DNA from 4 places in the Geodermatophilus sp. CPCC 205761 genome. Region 1 is predicted to be linked to each of the others. Evidence: riboswitches for the same ligand, from Rfam matches in the RefSeq annotation. Region 1 holds a riboswitch; each other region holds the start of a gene.
The links. Region 1 has a riboswitch for S-adenosylmethionine ahead of MY526_RS06400 (bifunctional o-acetylhomoserine/o-acetylserine sulfhydrylase). Riboswitches for the same ligand answer to the same signal wherever they lie in the genome.
Positions count from the first base shown of each region.

Region 2: another riboswitch for S-adenosylmethionine. It lies ahead of MY526_RS17215 (LLM class flavin-dependent oxidoreductase); the one in region 1 lies ahead of MY526_RS06400 (bifunctional o-acetylhomoserine/o-acetylserine sulfhydrylase).
Region 3: another riboswitch for S-adenosylmethionine. It lies ahead of thrC (threonine synthase); the one in region 1 lies ahead of MY526_RS06400 (bifunctional o-acetylhomoserine/o-acetylserine sulfhydrylase).
Region 4: another riboswitch for S-adenosylmethionine. It lies ahead of MY526_RS17155 (aminotransferase class V-fold PLP-dependent enzyme); the one in region 1 lies ahead of MY526_RS06400 (bifunctional o-acetylhomoserine/o-acetylserine sulfhydrylase).

Region 1 is NZ_JALPKQ010000007.1:129,326-132,963, forward strand. Features, by position in the region: gene MY526_RS06385 (hypothetical protein) at 16-234, shown strand; gene MY526_RS06390 (amino acid ABC transporter permease) at 237-977, shown strand; gene MY526_RS06395 (amino acid ABC transporter ATP-binding protein) at 974-1,747, shown strand; SAM riboswitch class IV at 1,832-1,947, shown strand; gene MY526_RS06400 (bifunctional o-acetylhomoserine/o-acetylserine sulfhydrylase) at 1,991-3,286, shown strand; gene metX (homoserine O-acetyltransferase MetX) at 3,302-3,638, shown strand, end outside.
Region 2 is NZ_JALPKQ010000028.1:62,737-66,374, forward strand. Features, by position in the region: gene MY526_RS17210 (NtaA/DmoA family FMN-dependent monooxygenase) at 1-437, opposite strand, end outside; gene MY526_RS17215 (LLM class flavin-dependent oxidoreductase) at 434-1,555, opposite strand; SAM riboswitch class IV at 1,819-1,930, opposite strand; gene MY526_RS17220 (FAD/NAD(P)-binding protein) at 2,153-3,638, shown strand, end outside.
Region 3 is NZ_JALPKQ010000013.1:3,993-7,630, reverse strand. Features, by position in the region: gene thrC (threonine synthase) at 187-1,488, opposite strand; SAM riboswitch class I at 1,501-1,628, opposite strand; gene MY526_RS10015 (HAD family hydrolase) at 1,688-2,509, shown strand; gene MY526_RS10010 (ABC transporter permease) at 2,551-3,432, opposite strand; gene MY526_RS10005 (alpha/beta fold hydrolase) at 3,429-3,638, opposite strand, start outside.
Region 4 is NZ_JALPKQ010000028.1:48,863-52,500, reverse strand. Features, by position in the region: gene MY526_RS17155 (aminotransferase class V-fold PLP-dependent enzyme) at 1-1,189, opposite strand, end outside; SAM riboswitch class IV at 1,219-1,332, opposite strand; gene MY526_RS17150 (LLM class flavin-dependent oxidoreductase) at 1,562-2,671, shown strand; gene MY526_RS17145 (NADPH-dependent FMN reductase) at 2,668-3,168, shown strand; gene MY526_RS17140 (LLM class flavin-dependent oxidoreductase) at 3,170-3,638, shown strand, end outside.

The DNA of each region.
Region 1 (3,638 bases):
GAGGGCACCACACCCATGGCCGCCGAGGCCCCCGGCACCACCCGGCCGGCGCCGCCCGGACGCATCGAGGCGGTGCCGGTCCGGCACCCCGGCCGGTGGATCGCCACCGCCGTCATCGCGGTGCTGGTGGCGATGTTCGTCCACATGCTGGCCACCAACCCGGTGTTCCAGTGGGACTTCATGCTCGACAACATGTTCAGCCCGCCGGTGCTGCGGGGGCCCGGACGACGCTGATCATGACCGTCCTGGCGATGGTGCTGGGCGTGCTGCTCGGCATCGTCCTCGCGGTGATGCGGCTGTCGCCCAACCCCGTCGTCTCGGGCGCGGCGTGGACCTACATCTGGCTCTTCCGGGCGGTCCCCCGGATCGTCCTGCTCTTCTTCGTCGCGAACCTCGGCGCCCTCTACGCCACCTACGAGTTCGGGTTCCCCTTCGACCGGCAGCTCATGGACCTGTTCGGGTTCGACGCGGACCTGCGCCTGTTCGGCCTGAACGGCAACCAGATCTTCGCCGGGTTCACCGCGGGCCTGATCGGCCTCGTGCTCTCCGAGGGCGCCTACATGGCCGAGATCGTGCGGGCCGGGATCCAGTCGGTCGACCCGGGCCAGAACGAGGCCGCCTCCGCCCTGGGGATGAGCCGCGGCAAGACCATGCGCCGGATCGTGCTGCCGCAGGCGATGCGCGTCATCATCCCGCCGACCGGCAACGAGACGATCGCGATGCTCAAGGACACCTCGCTGCTCATCGCCGTCCCGGTGACGACGGAGCTCAACTTCCAGCTGCGGGCGATCGGCAGCCGGACCTTCCAGATCATCCCGATGGCCGTGGCCTCGATCCTCTGGTACGTGGCGCTGGCCAGCCTGCTGATGATCGGCCAGTACTTCCTGGAGCGGCGGTTCAACCGGGGCTTCGGCAGCCGGGAGACGCGGGCGCAGCGGGCCGCCCGCGAGGCCCGCGAGGTCGGGGGCCAGAAGTGACCGGGGACGGGCAGCCGATGGTCCGGGCCGAGGGCGTGCGCAAGTCCTTCGGTCAGGTCGAGGTGCTCAAGGGCATCGACCTGGAGGTCGCCGCCGGCGAGGTGGTCTGCGTGATCGGCCCCTCCGGCTCGGGGAAGTCGACGTTCCTGCGCTGCATCAACCACCTGGAGAAGATCGACGCCGGCCGGCTGTGGGTGAACGGGCACCTGGTCGGCTACCGCGAGCACGGCGGCAAGCTGCACGAGCTGCCCGACCGGCAGGTCGCTGCCCAGCGCCGCGACATCGGCATGGTCTTCCAGCGGTTCAACCTCTTCCCGCACATGACGGCGCTGGAGAACGTCGTCGAGGCACCCACCCAGGTGAAGGGCGTGCGCAAGGCGGAGGCCCGCCGGCGGGGCGTCGAGCTGCTGGAGCGGGTGGGCCTCGGCGACCGGGTGCACAACTACCCGAACCAGCTCTCCGGCGGCCAGCAGCAGCGGGTGGCGATCGCCCGGGCCCTGGCGATGGAGCCGCAGCTCATGCTCTTCGACGAGCCGACGTCCGCGCTGGACCCGGAGCTCGTCGGCGAGGTCCTCGACGTCATGCGGGGGCTCGCCGGGTCGGGGATGACGATGGTCGTCGTCACCCACGAGATGGGCTTCGCCCGCGAGGTCGGCGACTCCCTGGTCTTCATGGACGACGGCGTGGTCGTCGAGGCCGGCGACCCGCGGCGCGTGCTCGGCGACCCCCAGCACGCCCGCACCCGGGCGTTCCTCTCCAAGGTGCTGTAGGGCCGGCCTCCGCCGCCTGACCGGCCCCGATGCGCCTGGGGCCCCTGTGCCGGGTGTGCTCCCGTCTGCATAAGATCGCGTCTGGCTCACGAGAGGCAGTGCGAAGCACCTGGCTGGCTGCCCGGCAACCTCGACTCCGTCCGAGGTGCTCCAGGGGAAGAGCCGGCCGGTCGGCGCCCGCCGTCCGGCAAGGACGGAGGTCCTCGCGCGCCGCGGGGTCTCCCGATGAGAGGAGACCGGCGCATGCCCGACCCCCAGAGCTGGAGCTTCGAGACCCGGCAGATCCACGCCGGCACGAGCCCCGACCCGACCACCGGGGCCCGTGCCCTGCCGATCTACGCCACCACCGCCTACCAGTTCCGCGACGCCCAGCACGCCGCGGACCTGTTCGCGCTGGCCGAGATGGGCAACATCTACACCCGGATCATGAACCCGACGCAGGACGCGCTGGAGCAGCGCGTGGCCTCGCTGGAGGGCGGCGTCGCGGCGCTGGCGGTGTCGAGCGGGCAGTCCGCCACGACCCTGGCGCTGCTCAACATCGCCGAGTCCGGCGACCACGTCGTCGCGTCCGCCTCGCTCTACGGCGGCACGTACAACCTGCTGCACCACTCGCTGCCCAAGCTCGGCGTCACCGTCTCCTTCGTCGAGGACCCCGACGACCCGGAGAACTGGCAGTCGCTGGTCCAGGAGAACACCAAGGCCTTCTTCGGCGAGACGATCGGCAACCCCAAGGGCGACATCCTCGACATCAGCGCGGTGTCGGAGGTGGCGCACCGCAACGGCGTCCCGCTGATCGTCGACAACACGATCGCCACCCCGTTCCTCATCCGGCCGATCGAGTTCGGTGCCGACGTCGTCGTGCACTCGGCGACCAAGTACCTGGGCGGGCACGGCACGGTGATCGCCGGGCTGATCGTCGACGCCGGCAACTTCACCTGGACCGGCGGGAAGTTCCCCGGCTTCACCGAGCCCGACCCGACCTATCACGGCGTCGTCTACGCCGACCTCGGTGCGCCGGCGTACGCGCTCAAGGCACGGGTGCAGCTGCTGCGGGACCTCGGCCCGGCGATCTCGCCGTTCAACGCCTTCCTCGTCGTGCAGGGGATCGAGACGCTGTCGCTGCGCATGGAGCGGCACGTGGCCAACACCCAGCGGGTCGCGGAGTTCCTCGAGGCGCACGACTCCGTCGACCGGGTCAACTACCCGGGGCTGGCGTCGTCCCCGTGGCACGCCGCGCAGCGGAAGTACGCGCCGCGCGGCGCCGGCGCCGTCCTCACCTTCGAGCTGCACGGCGGGGTCGAGGCCGGCAAGCGGTTCGTCGACGCGCTGGAGCTGCACAGCCACGTGGCCAACATCGGCGACGTGCGCAGCCTGGTCATCCACCCGGCGTCGACGACGCACTCGCAGCTGACCGCCGAGGAGCAGCTGACCACCGGCGTCACCCCCGGCCTGGTGCGGCTGGCGGTCGGCCTGGAGGGGATCGACGACATCCTCGCCGACCTGGAGGCCGGCTTCCGCGCCGCGAAGTCCGCCGAGTGAGAAGGACGTCCTGACGTGAGCGGGGCCCGGGTCGCCCCCTGGGCCCCGCCGCGCCCGGGCGGCTGGCGCGAGGGGGACCCGGTCGGCGACCGGCGCTTCCTCGACCTGCCCGGTCCGCTCGGGCTGGACCGCGGCGGGTCGCTGCCGGCGGTCCGGGTGGCCTACGAGACGTGGGGGACGCTCGCGCCCGGCGGGGGCAACGCCGTCCTGGTCGAGCACGCGCTCACCGGCGACAGCCACGTCGTGGGCCCGCCCGGCCCGGGCCACCCGACGCCGGGCTGGTGGGACGGGCTCGTCGGGCCCGGGGCGCCGCTGGACACCGACCGGCTGTTCGTCGTCTGCGCCAACGTCC
Region 2 (3,638 bases), on a different contig from region 1:
GCGTGGTCGAGGAAGCCGCCGCGCCGGAAGTTGGCGCCGTGGAAGGCGTCGGAGCTGGTGACCAGGTTCCACGCCGCGCGACCGCCGGAGAGCAGGTCGAGCGTGGCCCACTGCCGGGCCAGCTCGTAGGGCTCGTTGAAGGTCGTGTTGATCGTCCCGACCAGCCCGAGCCGCTCGGTGACCGCCGCCAGCGCGGCGAGCACCGGGAGCGTGTCGGGCCGGCCGACGACGTCGAGCTCGTAGACCTGCCCCTTGTGCTCGCGCAGCCGCAGCCCCTCGGCGAGGAAGAAGAAGTCGAACCGCGCGTCCTCGGCGGTGCGGGCCAGGTGCTCGAAGGAGGCGAAGTCGACCTGGCTGCCCGACCGCGGATCGGCCCAGACGGTGGTGTTGTTGACGCCGGGGAAGTGGGCCCCGAGGTGGATCTGCTTGCGGCTCACCGGGCACCCCCGACGGCGGTGCGGCCGGCCGGGCGGGTCAGGCCGAGGGTGTCGCGGAGCGTGGGGCCGGGCGGCCCGGCCGGGCGCAGCCCGCGCTCCCGCAGCAGCGGGACGACGTCGTCCACCAGCGCCTCGAGGTCGGTCGGGAGGACGGCCGGGCGCACCACCACGCCGTCGACCGCGGTCGTCCAGACCGCGATCAGGTCGGCGAGGTCCTCGGCGTCGCCGACGTGCTCCACCGTGCCCGGGTCGGTCCGGGACAGCGCCTGCAGCCGGTTCCTCCGGTCGGCGGCGTCCGGGCCCAGCCAGGCGACGACGTCGGCGAGCACGGCGACCTGGCGCGGGTCGCGGCCGGCCTCGGCCACCCGGGCCCGCACCTCGGTCGCCTGGGCCGTGGCGGCCGCGACGCCGGCGGCGGAGATCCGCACGACGTCGGCCCGGTGCGCGGCGACGGCGAGCGCGGCGGGGGAGTCGGCCCGGACGACGACCGGCGGGCGGCCCTGCGGCGAGCGCGGCGTGATCGACGCGCCCGCGACCGAGAAGCGGGGACCGCGGAAGTCGACCGGGTGGATCCGGTCGCGGTCGACGAACCGGCCGGTGGCCACGTCGCGGATCTCGGCGTCGTCCTCCCAGCTGTCCTCGAGCCGGGCGACGACCTCGGCGACGTCGTCGGCCTCGGCCCACAGCTCGTCGTCGGGCTCGGCGCTCTTCCGGCCGAACAGCGCGGCCTCCTCGGGGGTGCGGCTCACCCCGATCTCCCAGCCGGCCCGCCCGCGGCTCACCCAGTCGAGGGTCTGCACCGCCTTGCCGACGTGGAACGGCTCGGTGTGCGTGGTGGTCACCGTCGGCACGAGACCGATGGACGTGGTCAGCGGGGCGAGCCGGGAGGCGGTCAGCAGGGCGTCGAGCCGGCCGCGGACCCCGCCGTCGGCGTCCTGCACCCCGAACGCGTCGGGGAACAGGGCCAGGTCGAGGCCGCCACGCTCGGCGGTGCGGACCAGGCCGGCCCACCGCGCGGGGTCGAACAGCCGGCCCGGCTCGGCGACCGGCAGCCGCCAGGCGGCGGGGTGGGCTCCGGCGTCGGTCAGCTCGACGCCGAGGAGGGGGGTGCGGGACATGCGGGTGCTCCCTGTCGGACGGGTGGTGGAGAGGACGCGGGCACGCCGCCGGCACTCCCGGGACAGGGGGAGCGGCGGGAGCGGGCGGTGCCGCGGAGGACCGGGCGGGCCGGTCAGGAGGGGGACGTCGTCAGCGACAGAGCGCGCTGTCGGTGCGCAGCAGGTCGACCGTCGGACGGCCGACCAGGTCGGCGGAGAGGTCGCGGACGCCCGGCGTCGACGCGGTGCTCACTGTCGGTGCTCCTCGATCTGGGCCCCGGAGGGCTGCGGACTTGCGGACGCGGATCGCGTCCGCCAGGTCGTCACCCGGGGCACCCCGTCGCAGCGGAGGGTTGCCGGCCAGCGAGCCGGGGCTTGGTGCTGGCACTCAGGACCTGAGCCGGACCCTAGACACGGACCGGCATTCCCGTCAAACCCGATCGATTTGGTAGACATTGTGTCGGCGCCACCCGGCGTCCGCATCGGGAGGAGGGGACGTGACGCGACCGGAGCTCGCCCAGCGGCGGCACGTCGACCTGCTCCGCACCTGCAGTGCCCTGTGTCCGGAGGACGCGACCACGCCCCGCCCTCCCTCCTCCGGCTCTGGAGTCCCCCCGCATGTCCCCGCTCGTCCCTGACCGGCCCACCCTCTGCGTCGTCGGCGCCGGCCCCACCGCGATCGGCGTCCTCGAACGGCTCGCCGCCTCCGCTCCGGAGCTGTCCGACGGCCGCCGGCTGCAGGTGCACCTGGTCGATCCGTTCCCGCCCGGTGGCGGCCGCGTCTGGCGGGCCGAGCAGCCCGACCTGCTCTGGGCCAACTCCCTGGTCGGCGACGTCACCGTGCTGCCCGACCCCTCCGTCGTCGTCGAGGGCCCGGTCGCCGAGGGCACCACGCTGTGGGAGTGGGTGCGCGACGTCGCCCGCGCCCGGCCGGCGGAGGACCCGGTCGGCCGGGAGGCCCGCCGGCTCGGGCCGGCGTCCTTCCCGTCCCGGCCGCTGGTCAGCGCCTACCTGCGGTGGGTGCTCGACACGGTGGTCGCCGCGGCCGCGCCGTGGCTGGACGTGCACCTGCACGCCACCCGGGTGGTCGACGTGCACAGCGGCCCCGGGGGCGCCCGCGTGCGGCTGGCCGACGGCGCCGAGCTCAGCGCCGACGCCGTCCTGCTCGTCCAGGGCCACCTCGACGCGCACCCCACGGCCGGCGAGCGGGCGACCGCGGCCGCCGCCGACCGTCGCGGACTCACCTACCTGCCCACCGGGTACACCGCGGACGTCGACCTCTCCGCGCTGGCCCCGGGGGAGGACGTGCTGGTGCGCGGCGCCGGTCTCGCGTTCGTCGACCTCGCCGTCCTGCTGACCAACGGGCGCGGCGGCCGGTTCGAGCGCGACGACGCCGGCCGGCTGCGCTACCAGCCGTCCGGCTCCGAGCCGGTGCTGTACGTGGGCTCCCGCCGCGGCGTGCCCTACCGGTCCAAGCTCGGCTACCCGTGGGCCGGGCCGCCGGTGCCGCTGCGGTTCTTCACCCCGGCCGCCGTCGACGCCGCGTTCGGGCCCGACCGGCTGCTGGACCTGCGCGCCGACCTGGCACCGCTGATCGAGCGGGAGCTGGGCTGGGCGCACTACACCGAGCTGTTCCGCGCCCACCCGGAGCGGACGGCGGTGCCGTGGGAGGAGTTCGCCGACGGCTACGCCGCGGCCGCCACGCGGCGCGCCGAGCGGGCGCTCGTCGCGCGGGCGGTGCCCGACGTCATCGACCGCTTCGACCTCGCGGCGCTGGACCGCCCGCTCGCGGGGCGCTGGTTCCCCGACCCGGGGACGCTGCAGGACGCCGTCCGCCGGCACGTCCGCGCCGACCTGGCCCGCGCGGCGGACCCGGCGCACAGCACGGACGCCGCCGTGTTCACCGCGCTGCTCCAGTGCCACGGCACGATCGCCGGGCTGGTGGCGGCCCGGCGGCTGACCCCGCGGTCGGAGTGCGAGGACCTGGCCGGCTGGTGGATGAACCTGTTCAGCTACCTGGCCAGCGGCCCGCCCGGACCGCGGCTGGAGGAGCTGCTCGCCCTGTCCGAGGCCGGGGTGCTGCACTTCCTCGGCGCCGACGTCG
Region 3 (3,638 bases), on a different contig from region 1:
GTTTCGTGCGTGCGGACGACGCCAGCCATTCCAGCGCCGGGTCTAGCTCTTCCGCCCGTCGAACACGAACGTGGAACCGAACCGCGGGAGAAGGTACAACACGAAGGGCGTGGTGAGAGCAACCTCACCCACGCCGGACACGGATGGAGGGACGACGTCCCCCGATCCGGCTGCGACCCTACTCCGTCACCCGATGAGACCGGCCGCCCGCACCGACTTCAGCGACGGCTGCACCCGGTGGGTCGGCCCGACGACCGGCTCCAGCGGGTCGAGGGTCTTGAGGCCCTCCCCGGTGTTGAGGACGACGGTCTCCTTGGCCGGGTCCAGCCGGCCGTCCTCCAGGAGCTGGCGCAGCACCGCGACCGTGACGCCGCCGGCGGTCTCGGCGAACACCCCGGTGGTCCGGGCGAGGTCGCGGATGCCCTGCACGATCTGCTCGTCGTCCACCCGGCCGACCGCGCCACCGGTGCGCCGGATCGCGTCGAGCGCGTACGGGCCGTCGGCGGGGTTGCCGATGTTGAGCGACTTGGCGATGCCGGTCGGCTTCACCGGCTTGACGACGTCCCACCCGTTGTCGAAGGCCGTGGCGATCGGGTCGCAGCCGGCCGACTGGGCGCCGAAGATCGTCCACTCGCTCGCCTCGACGATGCCGGCGGTGGTCAGCTCGCGGAACGCCTTGTCCACCTTGGTGAGCAGCGAGCCCGACGCCATGGGGATGACGACCTGGGCCGGGATCCGCCAGCCGAGCTGCTCGGCGATCTCGTAACCCATCGTCTTGGAGCCCTCGGCGTAGTAGGGCCGCACGTTCTGGTTGACGAAGGCGGTGTCCTCGAACTCGTCGGTCTCGGCGAGCTCGCTGGTCAGCCGGTTGACGTCGTCGTAGGAGCCGTCGACGGCGACCAGCGTCTGCCCGTAGACCGCCGACTGGACGACCTTGCCCGGCTCCAGGTCGCTCGGGATGAACACGAACGACGGGATGCCGACCCGCGCGGCGTGCGCGGCGACCGAGTTGGCCAGGTTGCCGGTGGAGGCTGCGGCGATCTTGGTGTAGCCCAGGCGCTTGGCGGCGGTCGCCGCGAGGCTGACCACGCGGTCCTTGAACGAGTGGGTGGGGTTGGCCGAGTCGTCCTTGACCCAGAGGCCCCCGGTGACGCCCAGCTCCGCGGCCAGCCGGTCGGCCCGCACCAGCGGGGTCAGGCCGGGGTCGAGCGAGACGCGGTCGGCCGGGTCCTGCCCCACCGGCAGCAGTGCGACGTAGCGCCAGATGTTCTGCGGGCCGGCCTCGATCTGCTCGCGGGTGACCGCGCGCATGATCTCGGGGTCGTAGTCGACCTCGAGCGGGCCGAAGCACTCGGCGCAGGCGTGCTCGGCGACCAGGCCGAAGGTGGCGCCGCAGTTGCGGCACACCAGCCCGCGTGCCGGACACGGGGGCACCGGGCCACCGGCACCGGAGTCGGCCTGAAGGGAACCGGGAGCGGTCAGGGTCATGCGACGACTACCTCCTCATCTTCCCCGCGGCGGGCCGTCGAGCCGCGCGGGACGGAATTGGCACCTCTCGCCGCGGAGTGCGCGGTCGGCGGTTGCCGGGGCTTCATCGGGCCGTGTCCCTCTGCCCCTCTGGATGAGTGGAACGCACCGACTGTACCCAGGTGACCGTCGTCGCTGCGGACCCGGCCACGATGAGTCCGTGACTGCGCGGATCGTCTACACCGACCTCGACGGCACGATGGTCGGCCCCCGGGGCTCCTTCTGGCACACCGCCGCCCGCGACCTCACCGCCGGCCCGGCCACCGCACTGCTCGACCTGCACCGGGCCGGCGTCCCGCTCGTGCTGGTCAGCGGGCGGACGTTCGAGCAGGTGGTGGAGGCGGCGCGGATCTTCGCGGCGGACGGCGCGATCGCCGAGCTCGGCTCCGTCGTCGGCTGGGACGGCGGCCGCGGCGTCCACCGGCTGACCGGGGAGCTGCCCGCCGAGCACGCCGCGCGGGCCCCGATGGAGGTGATGGCCGAGCTCGGCGTCGTCGAGGACCTGCTGGCGCGCCACGCCGGCCGGCTGGAGTGGCACGCCCCCTGGCACGCCACCCACACGACCGACGCGCTGCTGCGCGGCCGGGTGGACCCCCTGGCCGTCGACGCGTACCTCGCCGAGCGCGGGCACGGCTGGCTGACGCTCAACGACAACGGGTCCATCCCGGCGACGTCCCGGATGACCCTGGCCCCCGACGCGCTGCCGCCGCGGGTCTACCACCTGATGCCGCGCGGCATCTCCAAGGGCGCGGCGATCGCGTGGGACCTCGAGCGACGCGGCCTGACCCCCGACGACGCGGTGGCGATCGGCGACAGCGTCAGCGACCTGGAGATGGCGCCGGCGGTCGGCCGGCTGTGGATCACCGCGAACGGGGCGACCGTCGACGGGATGGCCGACCTGCTGGCCGCCGTCCCGAACGTGGCGGTGACCGGTGCCGCGATGGGCGAGGGCTGGGCCGAGGCCGTCCGCGCGAGTCTCTGATGGAGTGGTTCTGTCGGCGTCACGCCGACAGAACCACTCCATCAGCTCGTGACGTCGCGGCGGGCGAAGTGGCGGAAGGCCAGCGCGGTGAAGACCGCCGCGTACACCAGCGACTGGACCACGCCCCGGAACAGGTCGCCGGAGTCGACCGGGGTCTGCAGCAGGTCGGTCCAGGCGAACTCCTCCGCGGTGGGGAACCAGTCGCGGACCGCGCCGAGCTGCTCGACCTGGTCGAGGATCGCGAAGACGAACATGGTGAACACCGCGCCGCCGACCGCGGCCAGGGGCGCGTCGGTGATCGTGGAGAACCAGAACGCCAGCGTGCCGACGACGAGCAGGTGGACGGCGAGGTAGCCGACCATCCCGGCCAGCCGCAGCAGCCCCTCACCCTGGCCGAGCGTCACGCCGATCGGCGTCTGGATCGCCTCGAACCCGAAGGCGATGCCACCGGCCACCAGTCCGGTGAGGACCAGCGCCAGCAGCGCCCCCACCGAGAGCACCAGGGCCGCGTACCACTTCTGCCGGAGCAGCCGCATCCGCGGCACCGGCGTGGCCAGCGTGTAGCGCAGCGACCCCCACTGCGCCTCGGCGGCAACCGTGTCGCCGAAGAACAGCGCGTAGACGACGACCAGGAAGAAGCTGGTCGTCGCGAACAGCACGAACAGGGTGAAGTTCAGCCCGCTGGAGGTGGCGACGTCGACGAGGTTCAGCCGGCTGTTCTCCGCCGCCTCCTCGCTGGCCCCCAGCTGCAGCGCCGCGATCAGGATCAGCGGCAGCGCGACCATCAGGGCGAAGACGCCGATGGTGCGCCGGCGCTTGAACTGCCGGCGCAGCTCGACCGACAGCCGCAGCGTGCGCTCGGGCCGGTACCCGGCGATCGCCCCCGTCGGCTGGACGTGCTCGGTCTCCATGCTCCGGCTCACGCCTCCTCCCCCACCAGCGCCAGGAACGCGTCCTCCAGCCGGCGCCGCGGCGTGAAGGCGTCGACCTCGAGGCCGGCCTCGACCAGAGCCTGCAGCGCCCGGACCCGGCTGGTGCCGTCGAGCTCGGCGACCAGCCCCTCGTCGGTGTGCACGGCCGACACCCCCGGCAGCCCCTCGAGGACGGCGATCGCGCGGTCGGTGTCGGC
Region 4 (3,638 bases), on a different contig from region 1:
CCGCGGTGGTGGCCAGCCCCACGCTGGCCCGCAGCGCCCCCTGCGGCACGCCGAGCCGGGCCAGCAGCGGGTGCGCACAGAACCGGCCGTCCCGCACGCCGACGCCGTGCTCGGCGGACAGGACGGCGGCGACCAGGCCCGGGTCGGCCCCGTCGACGGTGAACGAGACGACGCCGGTGGGCGCGGTCGAGTCCGGCCAGATCCGCAGCCGGCGGACGCCGGGCAGGGCGTCGAGCCCCGCCTCCAGCCGGTCCCGCAGCGCGAGCTCGTGGGTCTCGAGCGCGCCGTCGGGCAGCGCCGCCAGCGCGTCGCAGGCGGCGGCCAGCGCCACCGCCCCCAGCACGTTGGGGGATCCGCCCTCGTGCCGGTGCGGGGCCGCGGCCCACGTCGTCCCCTCGACGGTCACCTCGTGCACCGCCCCGCCGCCGGCGAGGTGCGCCGGCGCGTCGTCCAGCCAGTCCCGCCGGCCGACCAGCGCGCCGGTGCCGAAGGGGGCGTAGAGCTTGTGGCCGGAGAAGGCGACGTAGTCGGCGCCGGTCGCGGCCAGGGAGAACCGGCGGTGCGGCACCAGCTGCGCGCCGTCGACGGCGACCCGGGCCCCGGCGGCGTGCGCCAGCTCGACGACGTCGGCCAGGGGCAGCGCCTCGCCGGTCACGTTGGACGCCCCGGTGACCGCGACCAGGGCGTAGCGGCCGCGCACCAGCTCCGCGGCCAGCTCGCGCAGGGTCGCCGTCACCGTCGCCTGCGTGGGCAGCACGGTCGTGGCGGCCCGGCGCTGCCACGGCAGCAGGTCGGCGTGGTGCTCACAGTCGAGGACGAGCACCCGATCCCCGGCGGGCACGCACCCGGCCAGCAGGTTGAGCGCGTCGGTCGTGTTCCGCGTCAGCACGCAGACGTCGTCGACGCGGGCGCCGACGAAGCCGGCGACGGTGTCCCGCGCCGACTCGTAGAGGGCGGTCGACACCTGGGAGAGGTAGCCGGCGCCGCGGTGCACGCTGGCGTAGAGCGGCAGCGCCTCGGCCACCCGGTCGGCGACGGCGACCAGGGCGGGCGTGCTGGCCGCGGTGTCCAGGTCGGCGTACGGGGCGCGGCCGGCGGGCACCAGCGGCACCTCGGTGTCCGCGCCGACGACCGGCAGCAGCGGGCAGCCGGCCGGAGCGGCGGGACGGGACAGGACAGCGCCGGTCACGGGGCCTCCTCGGTTCGGGGACCCGTGCGGGCCCGCGCTTGCGGACGCCGGTCGGCGCCCGCCGGGTCGTCACCCGGGGCACCCCATCGCGGAGGGAGGGTTGCCGGCCAGCGAGCCGGGGCTTGTCGCTGGCGCTCTTGACCTGCCGGGCAGCGTGACATGCGACCCGGTTACCCGTCAAACCCGATCGAGATGGTAGAGATATGTCCGTGCCCGCCGTCCTCACCTCGACCGCCGCCGCTCCGCGGCTGGTCCGGCGTGTGCACGTGGACCTGGGCCGGGTCTGGTCCGCGCGCTGTCGCTGACGCCGCCCCGCGTCCCCTCCCCCGGCCGCCCGTCCCGCGCGGCCCCCGTCACCCCTGAGGACCACCCGTGCCGATCGAGTTCCTGGGCATCGCCGCCACCAACGACGGTTCCGAGACCACCCCGCGCTCCGGGCCGAGCTTCGACAAGGAGTTCACGCTGCGGCTCGGCCGCGCACACGAGGACTGGGGGTGGGACCGCGTGCTGTTCGCCTACGGGTCCGGCTCCCCCGAGCCGTCGGCGGCCGCCGCGTTCCTGCTCTCGCACACCGAGCGGCTGCAGGTGCTGCTGGCCCACCGGCCCAACGTCAGCTACCCGACCTTCGCCGCGAAGACCTTCGCCACGCTGGACCGGATCGGCGACGGCCGGCTGACCGTCCACTTCATCACCGGCGGCACCGACGCCGAGCAGCGCCGCGAGGGCGACCACCTGACCAAGGACCAGCGCTACGGCCGCACCCGCGAGTACATCCAGATCGTCAAGAAGGCGTGGACCTCGCACGAGCCCTTCGACTGGGACGGCGAGCACTACCGGTTCGCCGACTTCGTGAGCGACACCTTCCCGGTGCAGCAGCCGCGGCCCGACGTCTCCTTCGGCGGCTCGTCGGAGGCCGCCTACGCCGCGGGCGGGGCCGAGGCCGACGTCTACGCGCTGTGGGGCGAGCCGCTGGCCGAGACCGCGGCGCAGATCGAGCGCGTGCACGCGGCGGCCCGCGCGGCCGGGCGGACGACGATGCCCCGCATCCAGGTCGCCTTCCGTCCCATCATCGCGCCGACCGAGGAGCTGGCCTGGGAGAAGGCGCACCGCACCGTCGACCGGATCGCCGCCCGCACCGGCGGCGGCGCGCAGCCGCTGACCCGGCGGCACCCGCTCACCGAGCCGGAGAACGCCGGCTCCCAGCGGCTGCTGGCGATCGCCGAGCGCGGCGAGCGCTTCGACCGCGCGCTGTGGACGCCGACGGCGACGGCGACCGGCGGCGCGGGCAACTCCAACGCGCTGGTCGGCACCCCCGAGACGGTCGCCCAGGCGCTGCTGGACTACGTGGACCTCGGCGTGGACATCATCTCGATGCGCGGCTACGACCTGCTCGGGGATGCCATCGACGTCGGCCGGTACGTGCTGCCGATCGTGCGCGAGGAGGTCGCCAAGCGCGACGCCGCCGCGGCGGCCGCCCCGTGAGCACGATCGCGGTCGTCGGCAACCCCAAGCCGCACTCCCGGACCCGCGCCGCCGCCGAGCACGTCGTCGAGCGGCTCACCGGCGCCCCGCCGGACCGCGTCGTCGACGTGGTCGACCTCGGCTCAGGCCTGCTCGGCTGGGGCGACCCGGCGGTCGAGGAGGCGGTCGCCGCGCTGCGGGCCGCCGAGGTCGCCGTCGTCGCCAGCCCCACCTACAAGGCGACCTACACCGGCCTGCTCAAGCTGTTCCTCGACCAGGTCGGCACCGGCGACCTCGCCGGCGTGGTGGCGGTCCCGCTCATGCTCGGCGCGGGGCCCGCCCACGCGCTGGCGCCGGACCTGCTGCTCAAGCCGGTCCTGGTCGAGCTCGGCGCCACCACGCCCACCCGCGGGCTCTACCTGCTCGACAAGACCTGGGACGCCCCCGGCCCGCTGGACGACTGGCTGGCCGTCGCGGGACCGCAGGTGGCGGCGGCCCGCACCGCCGGACGGCGCTGACGTGGAGGTCTCCTGGTTCCTGCCCAGCCGTGGCGACGGCCGCGACGTCGGGCCGGCGACGACCGACCGCGGGCACAGCGCCGCGGCGCTGCGCCGGCGGCCCACCCTGGAGTACCTGGCCGCGGTGGCGCAGGCCGCCGAGCAGGCCGGGTTCGCGGCGGTGCTCACCCCGACCGGGTCCGGCTGCGAGGACGCGTGGGTGGTCTGCTCCGCGCTGGTGCCGCTGACCTCCCGGCTGCACTTCCTGGTCGCCTTCCGGCCGGGCTTCGTGCTCCCGACCCTCGCCGCCCAGCAGGCCGCGTCGTTCCAGCGGCTGTCGGGCAACCGGCTGCGGCTCAACGTCGTCACCGGCGGGGACCCGGTGGAGCAGCGCGCCTACGGCGACTTCCTCGACCACGACGCCCGGTACGCCCGCACCGGCGAGTTCCTCGAGGTGCTGCGCCGCTGCCTGGCCGGGGAGCGGTTCGACG